3 regions of the Nocardiopsis codii genome follow, and region 3 is predicted to be linked to each of the others. Evidence: riboswitches for the same ligand, from Rfam matches in the RefSeq annotation. Region 3 holds a riboswitch; each other region holds the start of a gene.

Region 1 (6,167 bases), on a different contig from region 3:
CGCCCGGGTCGTGGGCCGGAGCCGGCTCGTCGGTGCCCGTGGTCCCCGGTGACCACCGGGGGAGGGGTGGAGCCGTCCCCGAGGTCGGCGGCGCCCGGCCGCGGGCGGGTTCGGGCGCCTCCGGGAGGAAATCTCCGTGCCGTGCGGGAGGCGGCCCCGGTACGGTGCGCGTATGAATCCCTCTCTCCCAGTGCACGTGCGTCCCTCCAGGGGCCCGGAGGAGTACGCCGCCCTGGCGGAGATCTGGCGCAGCGCCGTCACCGCCACACACGCCTTCCTGACCCGGGAGGACGTCGACCGCTACGAGGCGAGGATCCTGGACGCCTACCTGCCCCGGCACGACGTCCACGTCGCCGTGGACCCCGACGGCCGCCCCGTCGGCTTCATCGGGCTCGACGGCCACCACGTCGACATGCTGTTCGTCCACGACGACGCCCGGGGACGCGGCGTGGGCCGCGCCCTGCTGGCCTGGGCGGCGCAGGGTCGCCCGGTGCTCACCCTGGACGTCAACGAGCAGAACCCGGCCGCGCGCGGGTTCTACGCCTCACAGGGGTTCGAGGAGACGGGCCGCTCACCGGTGGACGGCGAGGGGCGCCCGTTCCCGCTCGTCCACATGCGCAGGGACCGCTCCTGATCGCCGCGGGGCCGACCGGGCACCCGGGGCCGACCGGGAACCGGCCGCACCGCCGCGGCGCCCGGACACCCGGGCGCGGCGGCGGAGCGGCGGCAGACCTCAGACGCGGCCCGCGGTCACGCCGGTTCCCGACACGTCGTCGGCTCCCAGGTGGTCCATGACAGCGGCGGCGGCCAGGTCCGCCCCCGCCAGCAGCGGCGAGGGCACGCCCGGGATCGCGCCGATGGAGGAGCCCGGCTGCACACCCTCGGCCGGGATGCCGAGCACCACCACCCTCTCGTCCGCGACGCCGTCGGCGTCCAGCAGGCGGAAACCGGACCTGGTCACGTCCAGGGTCCCGCTGGACGACCGGGAGCCGTCCGCGGACGGCCACACGTGCAGCCCCGCCCGGCCGGACCCCAGGAGGGCGCCCAGCAACGGGTCGTCGGTGCCCGTGACCACGCCCTTCGACATGCGCGTCTCCACGAACGCCCGCGCCCGCACCGGCTCGCGCCGCACCGACGCCGAGCGCCCCACGAACACGCCGTCCTCGAACTCCACCGACGAGCCCTCGCCGAGTAGCTCCAGCACACCGGCGTCGATCAGCGCCAGCACCTGGGCGGTGCGGTGCGGAGGAGGCCCCGACGCGAGCGCCAGACCCGTCGGCGTGAACCACCCCGCCACGTCGCGGGCCACGCTCGCCCCGTCCAGCGCGCCCGCCGCGACCAGGCGCTGCACCTGCCCCCGCAGCGCCGCCATCGCCCGGTTGACGGCGTTGCGCGCGCTCGTGAGCGGGGAGTGGATCGTGTCCAGCTCCTCGTTCACGTACGCCGCAACCCACGCCCGCCAGGCCTCCTCCGTCAGCGGTCCGGCCGGTCCGGGCCGGTCCAACCGCCGCGTCGACAGGCGGTGGCGTGGATCGGTCACCGCAGCCGCCACGACGGCGTCCACACCGTCGGCGCCGGCACCGCGCAACCGCGCCAGCAGCTCCTCCGCGCCCAGCCCCGGCACCACGGTCCCGGGGCGGTGCTCCAGAAGGGACGACAGGTGCGCCCACGCGAACTCGCGGGCGAGCTGCGGCCACACCGCCGTCCGGAAGTCCTGGCCGGTCTCCGACGCCACCTGCGCGAACCACTGCCGCGTCGCCAGGCGCGGCTCGTACCGCGGCGGGAACCCGTCGGGGTAGGCGGCCTTGGCCCGGTAGGGCAGGCCCCGCCGGGACCCCGCCACCAGGTGCGGCTCGTCCCCGCTCCGCACGTAGCGCAGCCGCGCCGGGTACAGCGGATCCCCGGCGGGCTCGAACCGCCCGCCGCGTCCCTCCGTCAGCAGCGCCACCACGTCGAAGAAGTTCGCGCCCAGGCCCGCGACCAGGACGGTCTCCCCTCCGGGGACCCGGTCCCAGTCGCGTTCCGCGGGCATGCCCGGCTCCACGTACACCAGCCCGTGCGCCTCCGCGGCCGACACCAGGGACCGGACCCGGGGCGAGCGCCGCGCCTGCACCATGCCCTGGGCCAGCACGACCACGGGCGCGTCCAGGCGGCGTCCGTCCTCCAGTACCACCGTCCGCCCGGCGTCCCCCGACGCCACCAGGTCCACGGCGGTGCCGACGACCGGTGTCAGCTCCACCCGGCCGGTGGCCCCCGCCGCCGCCAGCTGCTCGTTGTAGTACACGCCCTGGATCCGCCGCGACGGATAGGACCAGGGGCGCAGCTCCGCGACCTCGCGGGCCGCCCACGCGGGGCGGTCGGCCGGGACCTCGCTCTCGGAGGCCCAGCGCAGCAGGTCGGGACCGGGGACGACGGGGCCGTCCATCGGGGTGGAGCCGTCGGCGTGGATCGTGGTGTGCGCGCTGTAGGTGTTGTTGAGCAGCAGGGGGGACTGGTCGGTGCGCCAGGTGGCGCCCGCCCCCACCTCCACCCGGTCCACGACGGCCACCCGTACGGGCCGGTCCGTGCGGGGGTGCCGGGCGGCCAGGCGCGCCACGACCGCGACCGCGCGCGGGCCGCCGCCCACCACCACGGCGTCGAACCCGCGGAGCGGGAGGGGGGTCGTCCCGGGGATGGTGCTCACAGTCCCGCCTCGTCGTGTTCGTCCGGTGTTGAGGTGCGGCGACGGCGCCGGGGGACGAGAGTTCTCGCACGCTTGCCGCGTCGCCGCAGCCGGGTCGTCGATTCCGGGGCACCCCACCGCGCAGGAGGGTTGCCGCCCAGCTAGCCGGACCTTCGCGCTGGAACTCGTGACCTGAAACCGAACTTATCCACTAGGAAATATTCCAGACAAGTGGGAGGGAAGGTGACGAGAAATACACACAAGGGGGCGGATGGTGGCAATCGGTGCACCCGAGGGGCGGTCGGCTCCGCGCCGACCGCCCCCGGCGCGCTTCCCGGTACGCGGCGCGCGCCGGGAAGCCCGCCACTCAGGCGCGTGCGGCCGCGTACGCGCTCAGGCCGGTGTAGGCCAGGGAGAACAGCGGGGTGGGCACCCCCAGCTCGCGGCCCCGGGCGACCAGGTCCCCGATGATCTGGTCGGCCTCCACCGGGTTGCCCTGCGTCAGGTCCCAGTACAGCGAGGTCGTGGTCGTCGCCGTCGTGTCGGCGATGATCGCGTCGGCCCGGTCGCGGGCGTCCTGGCCGGGCGGGTACCCGGACGCCGTCGCCACCGCGATGGCCTCGGCGAACACCCCGGCCGTGAACTCCTGGCCGCCGGGCGCGCTGTTGATCCGGCCGATCGGGGCGCGCATCAGGCAGTTGCACGCGCCCAGGGTCGCCAGGAACACCCACTTGTTCCACAGTTCCTGGCGCGCCGACCCCGTGAGGGAGACCGAGTAGGAGCCCGCGTCCAGGGCGGCGTGCACGTCGGCCGGGGCCACCACGGGGCGGTCGGAGAGGGGGCCGTAGATCAGCTGGCTCATCTTGCCGACCTCGACGATCTCGCCCTCCGCGCCCAGCCTGGTCATCACCATGGCCACGCCGCCGTAGACCCGGTCGGCGCCGAACCGCTCCACCAGGGCGTCGATGTGCCGCATGCCGTTGAGGAACGGCAGGACCACGGTGTCCGGACCCACCGCGGGGGCGGCGTCCTCCAGCGCGGCGTCGAAACCGTACGACTTCACGGCGAGGACGACCAGGTCGTAGCCGGGTCCCAGCCGGTCGGCGGTCACCGGGGTGACGGGGACCGACTCCACACCGCCGTCCGCGCTCCGCAGGACCAGTCCTCTCTCCCGGAGGAGTTCGGCGCGCGCGGGCCGGACGAGGAAGTCGACGTCCCGGCCCGCCTGGACCAGGCGTGCGCCGAAGTACCCGCCGACGGCTCCGGCGCCCACCACAAGGATCTTCATGATTCTCCTACCCGGTGTCTCGTGAACACCGCAAAACGTATGACCATGGGACACCTGGGGGCAAGGGTGAAGGAGTTGCCCTCCGGTGACACGGAGTCGCGCCGCGGTGCGGAGCCCGCTGGCGCACCGGACGGCAGGAAGGGAGCGCGGAGTCCCCTCCCGTCCCGGGAGGGTCCGCGGGGTGGTGGCCCCGCGCCCCGCTCCGCAACGGACGGGCTGTCCCGGCGGTCCCCCGGCCCCGCCCCTCGGTCACGTGGTCTCCACATGCGGAGAGGCCACCGCCCGGGTGGCCTCAGCTGGTGGATATGGGGAAGCGACCGGACATGTCCGGCCGCGGGTCTAGGGTTGGCGTATGACTGAATCGCAGGACACACAGGACATCCAGGCCCAGGCGCGCGAAGCGATCCTCAAGAAGATCGTGGAGTTGGCTCCCGTCTCCGAGGAGGCCGAGGACGTCAAGGACCTCGCCGAGGCTTACGCGTTGGTGCTCAGCGTCGACGAGTAGGAAGATCCCCGGTGGCGTCGTCCTGTCGGGCGGCGCCTTCGTCGTGTCCGGGGTCCTGTCCGCCGACGAGGCCGCCGGAGACCATCGGGTTCTCCTTGGTTCTGTTCGTGTCTGACGGCAACGTTTGTCGATGAGTGTGGTCAACACCCCTGCTCATCGCTCTGTCGTGTCGATGAGTTCGGCAACCCCGAGGGCCTTGCGGTGAGAGCATCAGTGTGCTTCCCATCGCGGAGGGGACCCGATGCCGTCGCAGTCCAAGACAGAGCTGTACGCAGCCATCCGACGCGACGTGCGCACAGGCATGGCACTCCGGGCGTGACGCGCAAGCACGGCGTCTCCGGGTCAGGTGCGCCTCGGAGCGGGATACGTGGGAATGTCGCGGAGGAATCCCTGGAGTATCCGTTGCAGCGCGTCGGTTCGTTCGAGGTGGACGTCGTGCCCTGTGCCGGGGATGCTCACGGCTGTCGTATCCGGTCGTAGGCGGAACATGTCGTCGATCTCCTGCGGGGGGATGATGCCGGACTGGCCGAGGACGACCAGGGTCGGGCATGCGATCTTTGCCCACTCGTCCCAGAAGGAGCGCCGGGCGTTCTCGGCCAGCGAGTCGACCATGACGTCGCGGTCGAAACGCGGCCACCAGCCGCCGTCACGCTCCTCCAGCCCGGCTGCCCAGCCTTCGCCGACTGCCCCGCCGCCGAGGAAGTCGACGGCCGCCTGCCGCGACGGAAAGGGGTTTGGCCACGAGTCGAGCCATCCGCCGATCTCCTCCTGCACGTGGGGATTCGGGCCACCGGGTCCAGCTTCGACCAGGACGAGCGCGTGGATGAGGTCGGGGTGTGCGGCGGTGGTGAGCATGGCAGCGTGGCCGCCGAGCGACTGGCCGATCAGGACGGGCATCCTTAGGTCGAGCTGGTCGAGTACGGCGACGACGTCGGCGACATAGGCGGCGCGGGAGAGGTCGTGGGGGAAGCGTTCGCTGGCACCGTGGCCGCGCTGGTCGACTGCCACGACCCGGTGTCGGATGCTCAACTGCCGGGCGATGGCATCCCATTCACCCGCGTGGCCGGCCAGTCCGTGCAGCAGGACTACAGGGCGTCCGGTCCCTGCCCAGTCGCGGCAGGAGATACGGACGCCGCCACTCTTCACGGTGCGTTCGGACCAGGTCATACGGTCTCTCAAAGGTTGGTCGGGGCTGGGGGTTTCGGCGGGTCAGCGGGAGGCGGTTGGGCCAGGTGCGAGGGGAGGTCTCAGGTGCTGAGCTTGGGGCGCATCCACTCCGGGCAGTCCTCCCGGCGGCGCGGAGGGAGAGGCGCGGGTTGGCGTCCGGTTCCGGGGGATCTGTGCCAGCCAGAGGGTCAGGGCGCGCAGATCAGCGGCCGTGACCGGGGTGTCCACGGTTCCCAGGCGCCGTGTGCGGGCTGGTGTACCCGGGGCCCGCTCCGTCGGCTGGCCGGGAGCCGCCGTCTGCACCGCCGGTACGAGCGCAAGGCCGATCACTTCCCGGCCTTCGCCGGCATCGCTCGTACGCTGATCTGCTACCGCCGACTCACCACACGAGATGAGCCCTTAGCGTGCTTCGACGAGGGTGAAGATCTGGCTGTCCGCACTGGCCACACCGGGGCTGCCCGCCCCGACGCTCGCGAAGAGTCCTGTCTCGCGCAGCCATGCGTAGAGGGCGAAAAGACCTCCGTAGGAATGGCCGAAGAGGCCGT
Region 2 (6,167 bases), on a different contig from region 3:
CACGAGCGAGCGGAGCGCGCATGGGGAGAACGGCCGACGGGAGCGCGGGAGACGCCGACTACGGGGTGATCGCCCGTACCTACACCGACCACCGCAGACCGGACCCCAGGATCGCGGAGGCGGTCCACAGGGCGCTCGGCACCGCCCGTACGGTCCTCAACGTCGGAGCGGGAGCCGGTTCCTACGAACCCCTCGACCGCGACGTCACCGCCGTGGAGCCCTCCGCCAGCATGCGGGCCCGACGGCCCGACACGCTGTCCGGGGCGGTCGACGCCACCGCCGAGCACCTGCCCTTCCCGGACGGCGCCTTCGACGCCGCCATGACCACCTTCAGCGTCCACCAGTGGCAGGACCTCCCGGCCGGGCTGTCCGAGGTCCGGCGCGTGACCACCGGACCCGTCGCCGTCCTGACCTGCGACCCCGACCTGGTGCGCGACTTCTGGCTGTACGAGTACGCGCCCGAGGTCCTCGACACCGAGGCCCGTCGCTACCCGGCGATCGCCGACCTGGCGTCGGGGCTGGGGGGAACCACCGAGGTCGTGCCGGTGCCCGTCCCCTTGGACTGCTCCGACGGGTTCAACGAGGCCTACTACGGCCGCCCGGAACGCCTCCTGGAGGTCGGGGCCCGCCTGTCCTGCTCTGCGTGGAGCTTCGTCGACGACGAGGCGCACGGGCGGTTCGTCGCCGCCCTGTCCGGCGACCTCGCCGACGGCACCTGGGACCGACGCTTCGGCCACCTCCGGGAACTGCCCGCGCTGGAGGGGTCGCTCGTCCTGGTGGTCTCCGTTCCCGACTGACCCGCGACCCGCTGCGCCCCCGCGCCTCCGCGCTCCTGCGGACCCGCGGCCCCCGCCGACCCCGGCGGGCGGCGCGGGGACCGTCCCCGCCCCCTGCCGGAACCCCGACCCGCGGCCCGCCCCGCTGGTCCTCGCGCCGGGATCCGGCCCGCCGGTACGCGACGTGCCGGTGTCCGCCGGCGAGTACCCCAGGGTGGACGCCTCCGGTACGGTTCCGGCGCATCGTCGCAGGTCGTCCCATGGCCCACCGGGCCCCTCGGGGCCGGGCATCCCGGCGCGGTCCTGTGCGGGCGACCGGCCGCGGCGGCCCTCGGAACCGGGGGACGACCGCTCCGCCCGGGTGCCGGCGACCGCTCGGCGCGCCCCGAAACGCTCCCTAACGGCGGCCCGAATCCCGGGGGAACCTCGCGCGCGTTCTTTCCGGTGTCCCGTGGGGGAGCCCTTGCCGCTCTCCCCGGGGTGGGAAGGATCGCGGGTCGTCACCCCCGTCCCACAGCCCGTGATGTGACGTCTGCGCGTGCATATGTAAGCACGCCCGGACGCTCTTGACGCGGGCACGCGGGGGGACAAGGCTTTGGAGAATGTCACCCCTTGAAGCATCGCCGTTGCCCTCACGAGGTGCTCCGCGGACCGGGACCTCCCCCGAGTCCCGCAACCTCGTCAACGGCCGCGTCCACATCTCCGAGTACGACGCCAAATGGCCCTACCTGTTCAAACGCGAGTCCGAGAAGGTCCGCGCGGCCCTCGGCGACCGCGTCCTGCTCTTCGAGCACGTCGGCTCCACCGCCGTCCCCGGTATGGCCGCGAAGCCGTGCGTCGACCTGCTGCTGGTCGTCGCCGACCCCGCGGACGAGCCCGCCTACCTGGCCGACCTGGAGGCCGCCGGGTACTCCATGGTGATCAGGGAGCCCGACTGGTACGAGCACAGGGTTCTCAAGGGCCCGGACATCAACCTCAACCTGCACGTGTTCGGCGAGGGATGCCCGGAGGTCGAGCGGATGCGCCTCTTCCGCGACCACCTCATCGCCGACGCCGACGCGCGCGAACGCTACACCGCGGTCAAACGCGAACTGGCCGAACGCACCTGGAGCCGCATCCAGGACTACTCCGACGCCAAGACCGCGATCGTGCAGCAGATCCTCACCGAGGCAGAGGCGCGGCGGACGGCGCTCTCCGCCGGCTGACCCGTGTGACGCGGTGCGGGGCGCCCACCGCCGCAGGAGAACCCCCGGCCCCTCCCGGGGGCCGGTCCCGGCGGACGCCGGCGCCCGCCCCGATCCGCCGCGCCCCCGGCACGGACGCGGGTTCCGCGGCCGGAGGCGCGTACCGCGACCCCGGCCCGCGCCCGGCGATCCCGCGCCCCGCGCCTCCGGAGCACTCGGCCCCGGAGCACGACCGCGCGCGTGCCCTCGCGCTCCTCCGGGCCGCGCCACGCGCCCGGAGCCGCTCTCAGCCCAGGGAGCGCAGCTGGTCCTGGAACCACCGGCGCGGCGGCAGTGCGACAGCCGCCTCGGCGAGCCCCTCCCGCCGCTTCCTGCGCTCGTCCTCCGGCATCGACAGGGCCCGGTGCAGCGCCTCCGCCGTCTCCAGGGTGTCGAAGGGGTTGACCAGCAGCGCGTGCTGCCCCAGCTCGTCGGCGGCGCCCGCCTCGCGCGAGAGCACCAGCACCGAGTCGCGCTCGGAGAGCACCGGGCCCTCCTTGGCCACCAGGTTCATGCCGTCCCGGGTCGGGTTGACCAGCAAAACGTCGGCCAGCTGGAACGACGCCAGCGAACGCGGGTAGTCGTCGTTGACCTCCAGCACCAGCGGCGTCCACTCCGCGGTCGCGAACTCCTCGTTGATCGCCTTGGCGATCCGCAGCACAGAGTCGGTGTACTCGCGGTACTCGGGCACGTCGCCCCGGCTCGGGTAGGCGAACGCCAGGTGCGTCACCCGGCCCCGCCACTCCGGGTGGGCCGTCAGCAGCTCCCGGTACGCCTCCAGGCCGCGCACGATGTTCTTGGACAGCTCGGTGCGGTCCACCCGCACGATGAGCCGCGTGTCGCCGACCGCATCCTCCAGGGTCGCGCGGCGCACGGCCACGGTCGGCTCGGCGGCGCTCTCGCGCAGCCCCTCCTCGTCCGCGCCGAGCGCGTGCACGCCCACCGCGACCATCCTGCCGCCGTACTCGACGGTCCTCTGGGCGAAGTCCACCTCCGCGCGCAGGATCTCGGCGCAGCAGCGCAGGAACGCGTCCGCCCACCGGGGGCTCAGGAAACCGAGCCGGTCCGCGCCGAGCATGCCCTCCAGCAGCTCGCGGGAGACGTGGTCGGGCAGCATCCGGAAGTACTCCGGCGGCGCCCACGGCGTGTGCGAGAAGTGCGCGATGCGCAGGTCGGGGCGGCGGGCGCGCAGGATGCGCGGCACCAGCGCGAGGTGGTAGTCCTGCACGGCCACGCGGGCGTTGTCGGCGGCACCGGCGACCAGGGCCTCGGCGAACGCGTTGTTGTAGGCGGTGTAGTCCTCCCACAGCCGCCGGAACTCCGAACCGAAGGACGGCTTGTTCGGGATGTCGTACAGCATGTGCTGGACGAACCACAGGGTCGAGTTGGCGACCCCGGTGTAGGCGCCCTGGAAGGTCCGCTCCGGGATGTCCAGCATGTGGACCCGCATGCCGTCGAGGTCGTACTCCAGGTCCAGCCGGGCCTCCGGGGCCTCCGCCGCCGCACGCCTGTCGGCGTCGGACAGGGCGGCGCACACCCAGATGCTGTCGATCTCCGTGGCCACGGAGATCATCCCGGACACGAGCCCGCCCCCGCCCCGGCGGTGTTCCAGGGAACCGTCGTCGGCGGTCGAGAAGGACACCGGTCCCCTGTTGGAAGCGATGAGGATCTGTGCCTTGTCCACGTGGTCGTCCTCTCGAAGGTGCGGATGGGGCCGTCGCTGCCGTCCTGGCGGTGGGGAGGAGCCTGTGCGGAAGCGGGACGCTCCTTATGTCTCGCCGGTCGACAGCCGCCCCAAACCCGTCCGGGGCCGACGGCGCGGGACGTCACCGCCCCGAAACAGAGCACGTGCGGCCCGGACGCGCTGACCGGTGGGATCTCAGCATGTGAGCGGGATCGTGTTACCCGGATCACCTGCCATGGAAAACCGGTCAACGCGTCCGTTACAGTGACGGTGCGGATCCGACAGGACCGCCCACAACTTCATATTGCTCATCCAGAGGGGTGGAGGGACCGGCCCTGCGAAGCCCCGGCAACCATCTCAGCGCGCACTACTCACGAACCCGTGAGGCGGCTGGGGCAGGTGCCAACTCCGGCCTGGGGACAAGGTGTCCACCAGGGAAGATGAGGGGAGACGCCTCGCCATGGCGATGACCGCCACCGAACCCACCTCCGTCCGCGCCTTCGGCCCCGGAACCGCGCTCTCCTGTCGCGAATGCGGCCGGCGCTACGAGCTCACCCCCCAGTTCGCCTGCGAGTTCTGCTTCGGGCCCCTCGAGGTCGCCTACGACTTCGGGAACGTCACCCGCGCCGACATCGAGAGCGGCCCCAACAGCATCTGGCGCTACCGCTCCCTCCTCCCCGTGCCGGCCAACGTGGCCGAACTGCCCAACATGGCCCCCGGCCTGACCCCGCTGGTGAAGGCCGACCGCCTCGCCGCCGAGCTGGGCATGGACTCCCTGTACGTCAAGGACGACTCCGGCAACCCCACGCACTCCTTCAAGGACCGCGTGGTCGCGATCGCCGTCGAGGCGGCCCGCACCTTCGGCTTCACCACCCTGTCCTGCTCCTCGACGGGCAACCTGGCCGGCGCCGTCGGCGCCGCCGCGGCGCGCGCCGGGTTCGAGTCCTGCGTGTTCATCCCCGCCGGGCTGGAGGAGGCCAAGGTCGTCATGGCCGCCGTCTACGGGGGCAAGGTCGTCGCCATCGACGGCAACTACGACGACGTCAACCGCTTCTGCTCCGAGCTGATCGGCGACCCGGTCGGCGAGGGCTGGGGGTTCGTCAACGTCAACCTGCGCCCCTACTACGGCGAGGGCTCCAAGACGCTGGCCTACGAGATCGCCGAGCAGCTCGGCTGGCAGCTGCCGGAGCAGATCGTCATCCCGATCGCCTCCGGGTCCCAGCTCACCAAGATCGACAAGGGGTTCCAGGAGCTGATCAAGCTCGGCCTGGTCGAGGACCGCCCGTACCGGATCTTCGGCGCCCAGGCCACGGGGTGCTCGCCGGTCGCGCAGGCCTGGGAGAAGGGCATCGACGTCATCCAGCCGGTCAAGCCCGACACCATCGCCAAGTCGCTGGCCATCGGCAACCCGGCGGACGGACCGTACGTGCTCGACATCGCCCAGCGCACGGGCGGCTCCGTGGAGCACGTGAACGACGACGAGATCGTCGACGCCATCAAGCTCCTCGCCCGCACCGAAGGCGTCTTCGCCGAGACGGCGGGCGGCGTCACCACGGGTGTGCTCCGCAAGCTGGTGCGCGAGGGCAGGCTCGACCCCGAGGCCCGGACCGTCGTGCTCAACACCGGCGACGGACTCAAGACCCTCAACGCGGTGGACGCCGGTGTGACCGCCACGATCAAGCCGTCCCTGAGCGCCTTCACCGACGCCGGCCTCGTCTGACCGCCGTCCCGGCGACCCAGGCAGTCCCGGAGGGCCGCGCACCGGCCCGCCGCCCCACAGCAGAAGGAAGAACAACGCCATGAGCGCCAGCGTCCGCGTACCCACCATCCTGCGCACCTACACCGACGACGCCTCCGAGGTCGAGGCGAAGGGCGCCACCCTCGCCGAGCTCCTCGACGACCTGGAGGCCAACTACCCGGGCATCCGCGCCCGCATCCTCGACGACAACGGCAAGGTGCGCCGCTTCGTCAACGTGTACGTCGGCGACGAGGACGTGCGCTTCGAGAAGGGCCTCCAGACCGAGATCGCCGACGGCGCCAAGGTCTCGATCATCCCGGCGGTCGCCGGGGGCTGCTGACCGGTCGGCACGGCGCCGACCGGCGCCGTCCGCCACCGCCCGCGAGGGGGCGGCCCGTCATCCCGCGACGAGCGGGAGGCCCGGGGCCGCCCCCTCGCCGCGTCCGCGCCCCTTGTGGTCCCCGCCCGCGCTCCGGCCCGGGGGGGCGGGCCCCGGCAGTGATGCGGCCCCGGCCCGATGGTCGTGCCCGCCCTGCTCACCACGGGTCCCCGGCCAGGGGATATTCGCTTTCCCGCGCCGGGGGAGGCGGTTAGCCTGCGGGGATGAGCGACGAGATCCGGGCGTACGAGGAGCGGGACAGGGACGCGGTGGTCGCCCTGTCCCTGAGGGCGTGGGAACCGGTGCACGCGTCGATGCGGCGGGAACTGGGCGACCGGCTCTACCTGCACATGATCCCGGACTGGCG
Region 3 (6,167 bases):
TCTCGAAGACCGGGTGCCGGTCGGCCTCGGCGGCGAACGCCTCGTCCGGGGCGTCCGGAGGCGCTTCGAAGTACGGTCCCACCACGGCGGCCCGCGGGTGGTTCACGTACTCCCGGAGCAGGGGGCCGGCCTCCTCGGGTCCGAGTTCGCGCACGCTCACGAGCTCGATCCAGCCACCCTGCCGCAGGGTCGCGAACCCGTCCTTGCGGAGGTTGCGCACCCAGTCGACCTCACCGTACGGGGAGACCAGGAACCTGCCCCGGTCGCTGTCCAGCACGTCGAGCGGGATGGTGCGCAGGAAACCCGACTTGCGCCCACGCGTGGTGAGCAGGTGGGTCGCGGGCGTTCCCAGGCCGTACTTGACCAAGCCGCTGACGAAGGCGTTGGCGACCCGCCGCACCCGCGTCATCTCGAACCGCTTCGTCGGTTCGTTCACCATCTCGGTAACTCCCTCGATCGGATGCTCCCCATTGTGGTGGTTCCGAGCGACCGGCGACACCGGGAGAGGGTCATATCCGGGCGTCCGGCCCCCGCGGCGCCCCGCTCCCCGCCTCCTGCGACCCAGCCCGGCCCTCCCCGGGGGCGGGACGCGCGGGCCCGGCCGGAGCGGGGCGGAGCCCCCGGGGACGCGGGTCAGCGGAACGCGGAGATCCCGGTCACGGCCTGGCCGATGCTGAGCGCGTGGATCTCCTCGGTGCCCTCGTAGGTGGCGACCGTCTCCAGGTTCACCATGTGGCGCATCACCGGGTACTCCAGGGTGATGCCGTTCGCACCGTGGACGCCGCGGGCGGTCCGCGCCACCCGCTGGGCCGCGGCCACGTTCGCGAACTTGCCGAAGCTCACATGGTTGTGGTGGCAGTTCCCCTCGTCCTTCAGGCGGCCGATCCGGAGCGCCGTCATGCCCGCGTGGTTGACGTCCACGACCATGTCGGCGAGCTTGCGCTGGGTGAGCTGGAACCCGCCGATCGGCTGTCCGAACTGCTCGCGGGTCATCGCGTACTCCCGGGACGCCTCGTAACAGGCGCGCGCGGCGCCGACGACGCCCCACACGATCCCGTAGCGCGCCTCGTTCAGACAGGACAGGGGGGACCCCAGGCCCTTCGACCCGGGGAGCACCGCGTCGGCGGGCAGGCGCACCCCCTCCAGGACGAGCTCGGAGGTGATGGACGCGCGCAGCGACAGCTTCCTGTGGATGACGTTGGCCGAGAAACCCGGGGTGTCGGTGGGCACCACGAACCCGCGGATGCCGTCCTCGGTGGCGGCCCACACCACGGCCACGTCGGCGACCGACCCGTTGGTGATCCACATCTTGGTGCCGTCGAGCACCCAGTCCGAGCCGTCCCGCCGGGCGCGGGTGCGCATGGAGCCGGGGTCGGAGCCCGAGTCGGGCTCGGTCAGCCCGAAGCAGCCGATCGCGTCGCCCGCCGCCATCCTCGGCAGCCACGCGGTCCTGTGCTCCTCGGAGCCGAACTTGTGGATGGCGGCCATGGCCAGCGAACCCTGCACGGACACGAAACTGCGCAGGCCCGAGTCGACGGCCTCCAGCTCGCGGCAGGCCAGCCCGTAGGCCACGGCGCTGGAGCCGCCGCATCCGTACCCCTCCAGGTGCATGCCCAGGAGCCCCAGGTCCCCGAAGGCCTTGGCCAGGCCGCGCGGGTCGGGCAGGGTGCCCGCGTCGAACCACTCGGCCACGTTCGGCAGCAGTTCGCGCCCGGCGAAGCCGCGCACGGCGTCACGGACGTCCCGCTCGGTGTCGGACAGCTCGGCGTCCACGGCCAGGAAGTCGTGCGGGTCCGGGGCGGAGGCCCTGCGGGAGTCGCTCATGGGTGGGTGTCCCTTCGTGGTGCGGTCGGCGGTGCGGCCCGGTGCGGGATGCGGGGGCCGCGGCGGTCGTGTCAGTGCGCGGCCGGCGGCTCGGGGTCGGGCTCGTGGACGGCGCCGCGGGTGACCATCGCGTCCACACGCGCCCCGTCCACGCCGAGTTCGGTGAGGATCTGGCGGGAGTGCTGTCCCAGGAGCGGCGGCGCCGCGAGCGGCGGGGGAGTGCCCTCCAGGCGGAAACCCGCCCGGACCTGTTCGAGGAGCCCGGCCGTGGGGTGCTCGACGGTGCGCAGGACGTCGTCGCCGTTCGCGTCGGCGGTGCGCAGCGCGTCCAGTACCCCCCGCACCCGCCCCACCGGGACCCCCGCCCCTACCAGCAGGTCCATCCAGTGGTCGGCCGGTTCGGCGCGCAGGACGGCGGACAGCTCTCCCACCAGCTCGTCCCTGTGGGCCACCCGCCCGGGGTTGGTGGCGTAGCGCGGGTCCTCGGCCAGGTCGGGGCGGTCCAGTGCCCGGCACAGCCGCTGGTACAGGGCGTCGTTGCCGGCGGCGACCACGATCTCCGCGTCGGCGGTGGGGAAGACCTGGTAGGGGACGATCGTGGTGTGCGCGTTGCCGACACGGGCCGGTTCGGCCCCCGTCACGAGCGCCTGCTGGGTGAGGTTGACCAGGCCGGACAGGGTGGAGTTGATCAGCGACGCGCTGATGTTCTCGCCCCGGCCGGTCACACGGGCCCTCATCAGCGCCCCCAGGATCCCGACGGCGGCGTTGAGACCGGTCAGCACGTCGGTGAGGGCCACCCCCACCTTGCTCGCCGGGCCGTCGGCGGGGCCGGTGGTGGACATCAGGCCGCTCTCCGCCTGCACGACGATGTCGAACCCGGGACGGGTGCTCGGTTCGTGCTCCGGGCCGAAGCCGCTCACCGAGCAGTACACGACGGCCGGGTTGCGTGCGCTCACCGCCTCGTAGCCGAGGCCGAGCCGGTCGATCACGCCGGGCCGGAAGTTCTGTACGACCACGTCGGAGGACGCGCACAGCTCCTGGACGGCGGCCAGGCCGTCGGGGTCCTTCAGGTCCACGGCCAGGCTGCGCTTGTTGCGGTTCACCGACAGGAAGTAGGCCGCCTCGCCGGGGCCGTCCCCGCCGTCGGCGGGGCCCGCCCAGGGCGGGCCCCACGCGCGGGTGTCGTCGCCGCGCCCGGGCTGCTCGACCTTGACCACCTCCGCTCCCATGTCGGCGAGGAGCATGGTCGCGTACGGGCCCGCGAGCACGCGGGAGAGGTCGGCGACGCGCACCCCCGCGAGGGGGAGCGGGGCGGCCGGGCCCGGCCCGGGGCCGGGGGCGTCGTCGCCGGGAACGGGCGGGGTGTCGGTCACGAGGGGTGTCACTCCTTGGCGTCGGGGCCGCCGGGCAGCTGGTCGCCCTCCCGCAGCTGGTAGTAGGACTCCAGGCAGCGGCGCAGGGCCGTGGTCAGTGCGGCGCCGGACTGGCCCGCGTACCGCGTCTGTACCCGTTGGACCAGTTCGGCGATGTCCTCGGTGACCGAGGCGCCCTCGACCAGGGCGCGGAAGAAGTCCTTGCCCAGGTCGGTGAGCAGGGTGGTGTCCGCGGCGACGATGCGGCCGTCCGCGGTGTCCACGGCGAGGACGACGCCGAGCCGCTGGTACTGGGAATGGCTCGCCACCGAGTCGGGAAGACGGGCGTAGCCGGAGATGAGGACAACCCTGGGGTTGCGGAGAACCTGCTGGATACGGTCGTCGCCGTGCAACGGACACACCTCTCGCTCGCGGGCATGCGAAAACTCCAACGCTCTGGAGTCTCGCGCCTGGAGGGTGGCCGGGGGAAACCGGGCACCGGCGGCGTGAGGGCAGGCACCCCAAGTATGGCCCGACCGGTTCGGCGGCTGTCAAGCGGGGCGCGGCCCGCGCGTTCGGCGAACGCCCGCACCTCCCCCGTCCCCTCGCGCGGGCAGGGTGCCCTGGACCGGTGCGCCCGGCGGACCAGCGGCCCGCCCGGCCTGCGCGGGCGGGGGACCGCGCCCCGGGCCCCGGGCCCCGCTGCGCCGCGGGGCGGGCGGCGGGGTGGTCCAGGCCACACAAGGGCCCGGCTGGTCGGCCCCGCCGCGCGTGTGTTAGCCTGCGTCGCAGGTCACGAGTACCAGCGCGAAGCCCCGGCTTGCTGGTCGGCAACCCTCCTTCCGCGGTGGGGTGCCCCGGGTGAGGACCAGGTCCCGACACAACCGTGTCAGACAAGCGCGGACCCCTGTGGCGTAGCCGTGACGGCACCCCTGTGGGTCCCATGACCCGCAGAAGAGGTGCTTCATGACCGTTGTCAGCCCCATCCACACCGCGCGTTCGTTCCGTTCCGGTGCTCCGTCCGGATCCGCCGACCGCCCCTCGGGCGACACCGCCGGGTGCACGATCGTCGCCGCGGACGAGGGCGTCCCCCTGGTCACCGGCGAGCGCGTCGAGTACGCGAACTTCGACTACGCCGCCAGCGCCCCCTGCCTGTCCCCGGTCGCGGACGCCCTGGCCGACGCGCTGCCCTACTACGCGAGTGTCCACCGGGGCGCGGGCCACCACTCGCAGGTGAGCACCGACGCCTACGAGCGGGCCCGGCGCAGCGTGGCCCGGTTCCTCGGGGCCCGGTCCGAGCCCGCGGACGCGGTGGTGTTCGTGCGCGGCACCACCGACGCCCTCAACCTCCTGGCCCGCTCCGTGCCCGAGGGCTGCACGGTGGTCGTGTTCGAGACCGAGCACCACGCCGCACTCCTGCCCTGGGAGCACCCCGCCGCCCGTGCCGGGAGCGTGGTCCGCCTGCCGCTGCCCGCCACCGCCGAAGCCGCCGTCGAGGCGGCCCGCACAGCGCTGCGGGAGGCCCCCGAGGGGCCGAGGCTGCTGTGCGTGACCGCCGCCTCCAACGTCACCGGTGAGATCTGGCCGGTCGAGGAACTGGTGGCGGCGGCGCACGCCGAGGGCGCCCGCGTGGTCGTGGACGCCGCCCAGTACGTGCCGCACCTGCCGTTCAGCCTGGAGGAGACGGGCGCCGACTACGTGGCGCTGTCCGCGCACAAGCTCTACGCGCCCTTCGGCTCCGGGGTGCTGGCCGGACGCGCCGACTGGCTGCGCGAGGCCACCCCGTACCTGTCCGGGGGCGGCGCCACCCGACTGGTCACCGAGCACGACGTGGTGTGGAACGACCTCCCCGCGCGGCACGAGGCGGGCAGCCCGAACGTCCTCGGCGCGGTGGCGCTGGCCGCCGCCTGCGACACCCTCACCCCGGCCACCCAGGAACTCCTGCACATCCGCGAGTCCGCGCTCCTGGAGCGGCTGCGCGCCGGGCTGGCCGCCGTCGCGGGCGTCACCGAGCTGACCCTGTGGGGCCCCGAGCACCCGCGGGTCGGCATCATCTCGTTCACGGTGGACGGCCTGCCCGCCGACCTGCTGGCCGCCGCACTGTCCGCCGAGCACGGCATCGGGGTGAGGGACGGCCTGTTCTGCGCCCACCCGCTCACCCGGCACCTGCTGCCCGAGGGCCACACCCAGGCCGTGCGGGCGAGTCTGGGGGTGGGCACCACCGCGGAGCACGTGGACCGGCTCGTCGGCGCGGTCGCCGACCTGGTCGCCAATGGCCCGGCCTGGGAGTACGCCGACTGCGACGGCCGCCTGGCCCCGGTTCCGGACCCGCGCAACGTGCTCTGACGCGGGGACGGCCCCCGTCGACGGGCGCCCCGGTGACCGGCACGGTCACCGGGGCGCGCTGCGTCCGGGGCCCGCGGGGGGGCGCTGCCCGTCTCCCGCGTGCCTCCGCGCCTGGCTCTCTCGCACCCCTCGTGCCGCCTCGTCCCCGCCCCGGCGCACCGACGACCCTCACGGCCCGTACCCTCCGCGGTCGGTGCCTCCCGTGCGCGTGTCCCCGGTCCTGCGGGCTCTCGCCCTTCCCGTCCCCGCGCCTCCGGTCCCCCGCACTCGGTGGGGCCCGCCGGCGAGGCGGCCCGCGCGCGGGAGGCCGTTCCCGGCGGGCCCGCTGTGGCCGGTGGCGGGGCCGGGCGCGTCGGTGGTCGCACGGCAGTGTGCGGCGTCCGCGGGGAGGCCGACCACGGCCCCGTCGCGTCGCTGAGCGGGCGGCCGCGCGCAGGGGAGGCGGGCCGGTGCCGGTGGCGGCAGCCCCGCACCCTCCGGGCACCGGAACGTGTCGGGAAGCCCTTCCGGGGCGGAGGATCCGGAACCTTGCTACGCACCGAACAACAAAAAGTACAACAAGGCACATTTCACTCCATGGTGTGCCGGGAATCACTTTCCCAGCCTGTAGCATCAGGCCCTGACGGCATGGCGTGACGCCGACGG

Evidence for each region. Region 3 has a riboswitch for S-adenosylmethionine ahead of Q8791_RS15255 (aminotransferase class V-fold PLP-dependent enzyme). Riboswitches for the same ligand answer to the same signal wherever they lie in the genome.
Region 1: it holds a riboswitch for S-adenosylmethionine, as region 3 does, so the genes downstream of both, Q8791_RS08940 (FAD/NAD(P)-binding protein) here and Q8791_RS15255 (aminotransferase class V-fold PLP-dependent enzyme) in region 3, are expected to answer to the same signal.
Region 2: it holds a riboswitch for S-adenosylmethionine, as region 3 does, so the genes downstream of both, thrC (threonine synthase) here and Q8791_RS15255 (aminotransferase class V-fold PLP-dependent enzyme) in region 3, are expected to answer to the same signal.

What each region holds. Positions count from the first base shown of each region.
Region 1 covers NZ_JAUZMY010000007.1:22,491-28,657, reverse strand. The annotation lists gene Q8791_RS08945 (acetyltransferase) at 173-634, shown strand; gene Q8791_RS08940 (FAD/NAD(P)-binding protein) at 734-2,683, opposite strand; SAM riboswitch class IV at 2,747-2,855, opposite strand; gene Q8791_RS08935 (ketopantoate reductase family protein) at 3,030-3,950, opposite strand; gene Q8791_RS08930 (hypothetical protein) at 4,303-4,455, shown strand; gene Q8791_RS08925 (alpha/beta fold hydrolase) at 4,798-5,622, opposite strand; partial or broken gene Q8791_RS08920 (IS5/IS1182 family transposase) at 5,899-6,006, shown strand; gene Q8791_RS08915 (alpha/beta hydrolase-fold protein) at 6,022-6,167, opposite strand, start outside.
Region 2 covers NZ_JAUZMY010000003.1:345,927-352,093, reverse strand. The annotation lists gene Q8791_RS05290 (class I SAM-dependent methyltransferase) at 21-797, shown strand; gene Q8791_RS05285 (GrpB family protein) at 1,379-1,981, shown strand; gene Q8791_RS05280 (alpha,alpha-trehalose-phosphate synthase (UDP-forming)) at 2,247-3,683, opposite strand; SAM riboswitch class I at 3,989-4,130, shown strand; gene thrC (threonine synthase) at 4,144-5,403, shown strand; gene Q8791_RS05270 (ubiquitin-like small modifier protein 1) at 5,483-5,761, shown strand; gene Q8791_RS05265 (GNAT family N-acetyltransferase) at 6,025-6,167, shown strand, end outside.
Region 3 covers NZ_JAUZMY010000013.1:167,244-173,410, reverse strand. The annotation lists gene Q8791_RS15275 (nitroreductase/quinone reductase family protein) at 1-439, opposite strand, end outside; gene Q8791_RS15270 (acyl-CoA dehydrogenase family protein) at 634-1,824, opposite strand; gene Q8791_RS15265 (CaiB/BaiF CoA transferase family protein) at 1,896-3,197, opposite strand; gene Q8791_RS15260 (DUF3870 domain-containing protein) at 3,206-3,589, opposite strand; SAM riboswitch class IV at 3,968-4,082, shown strand; gene Q8791_RS15255 (aminotransferase class V-fold PLP-dependent enzyme) at 4,143-5,522, shown strand.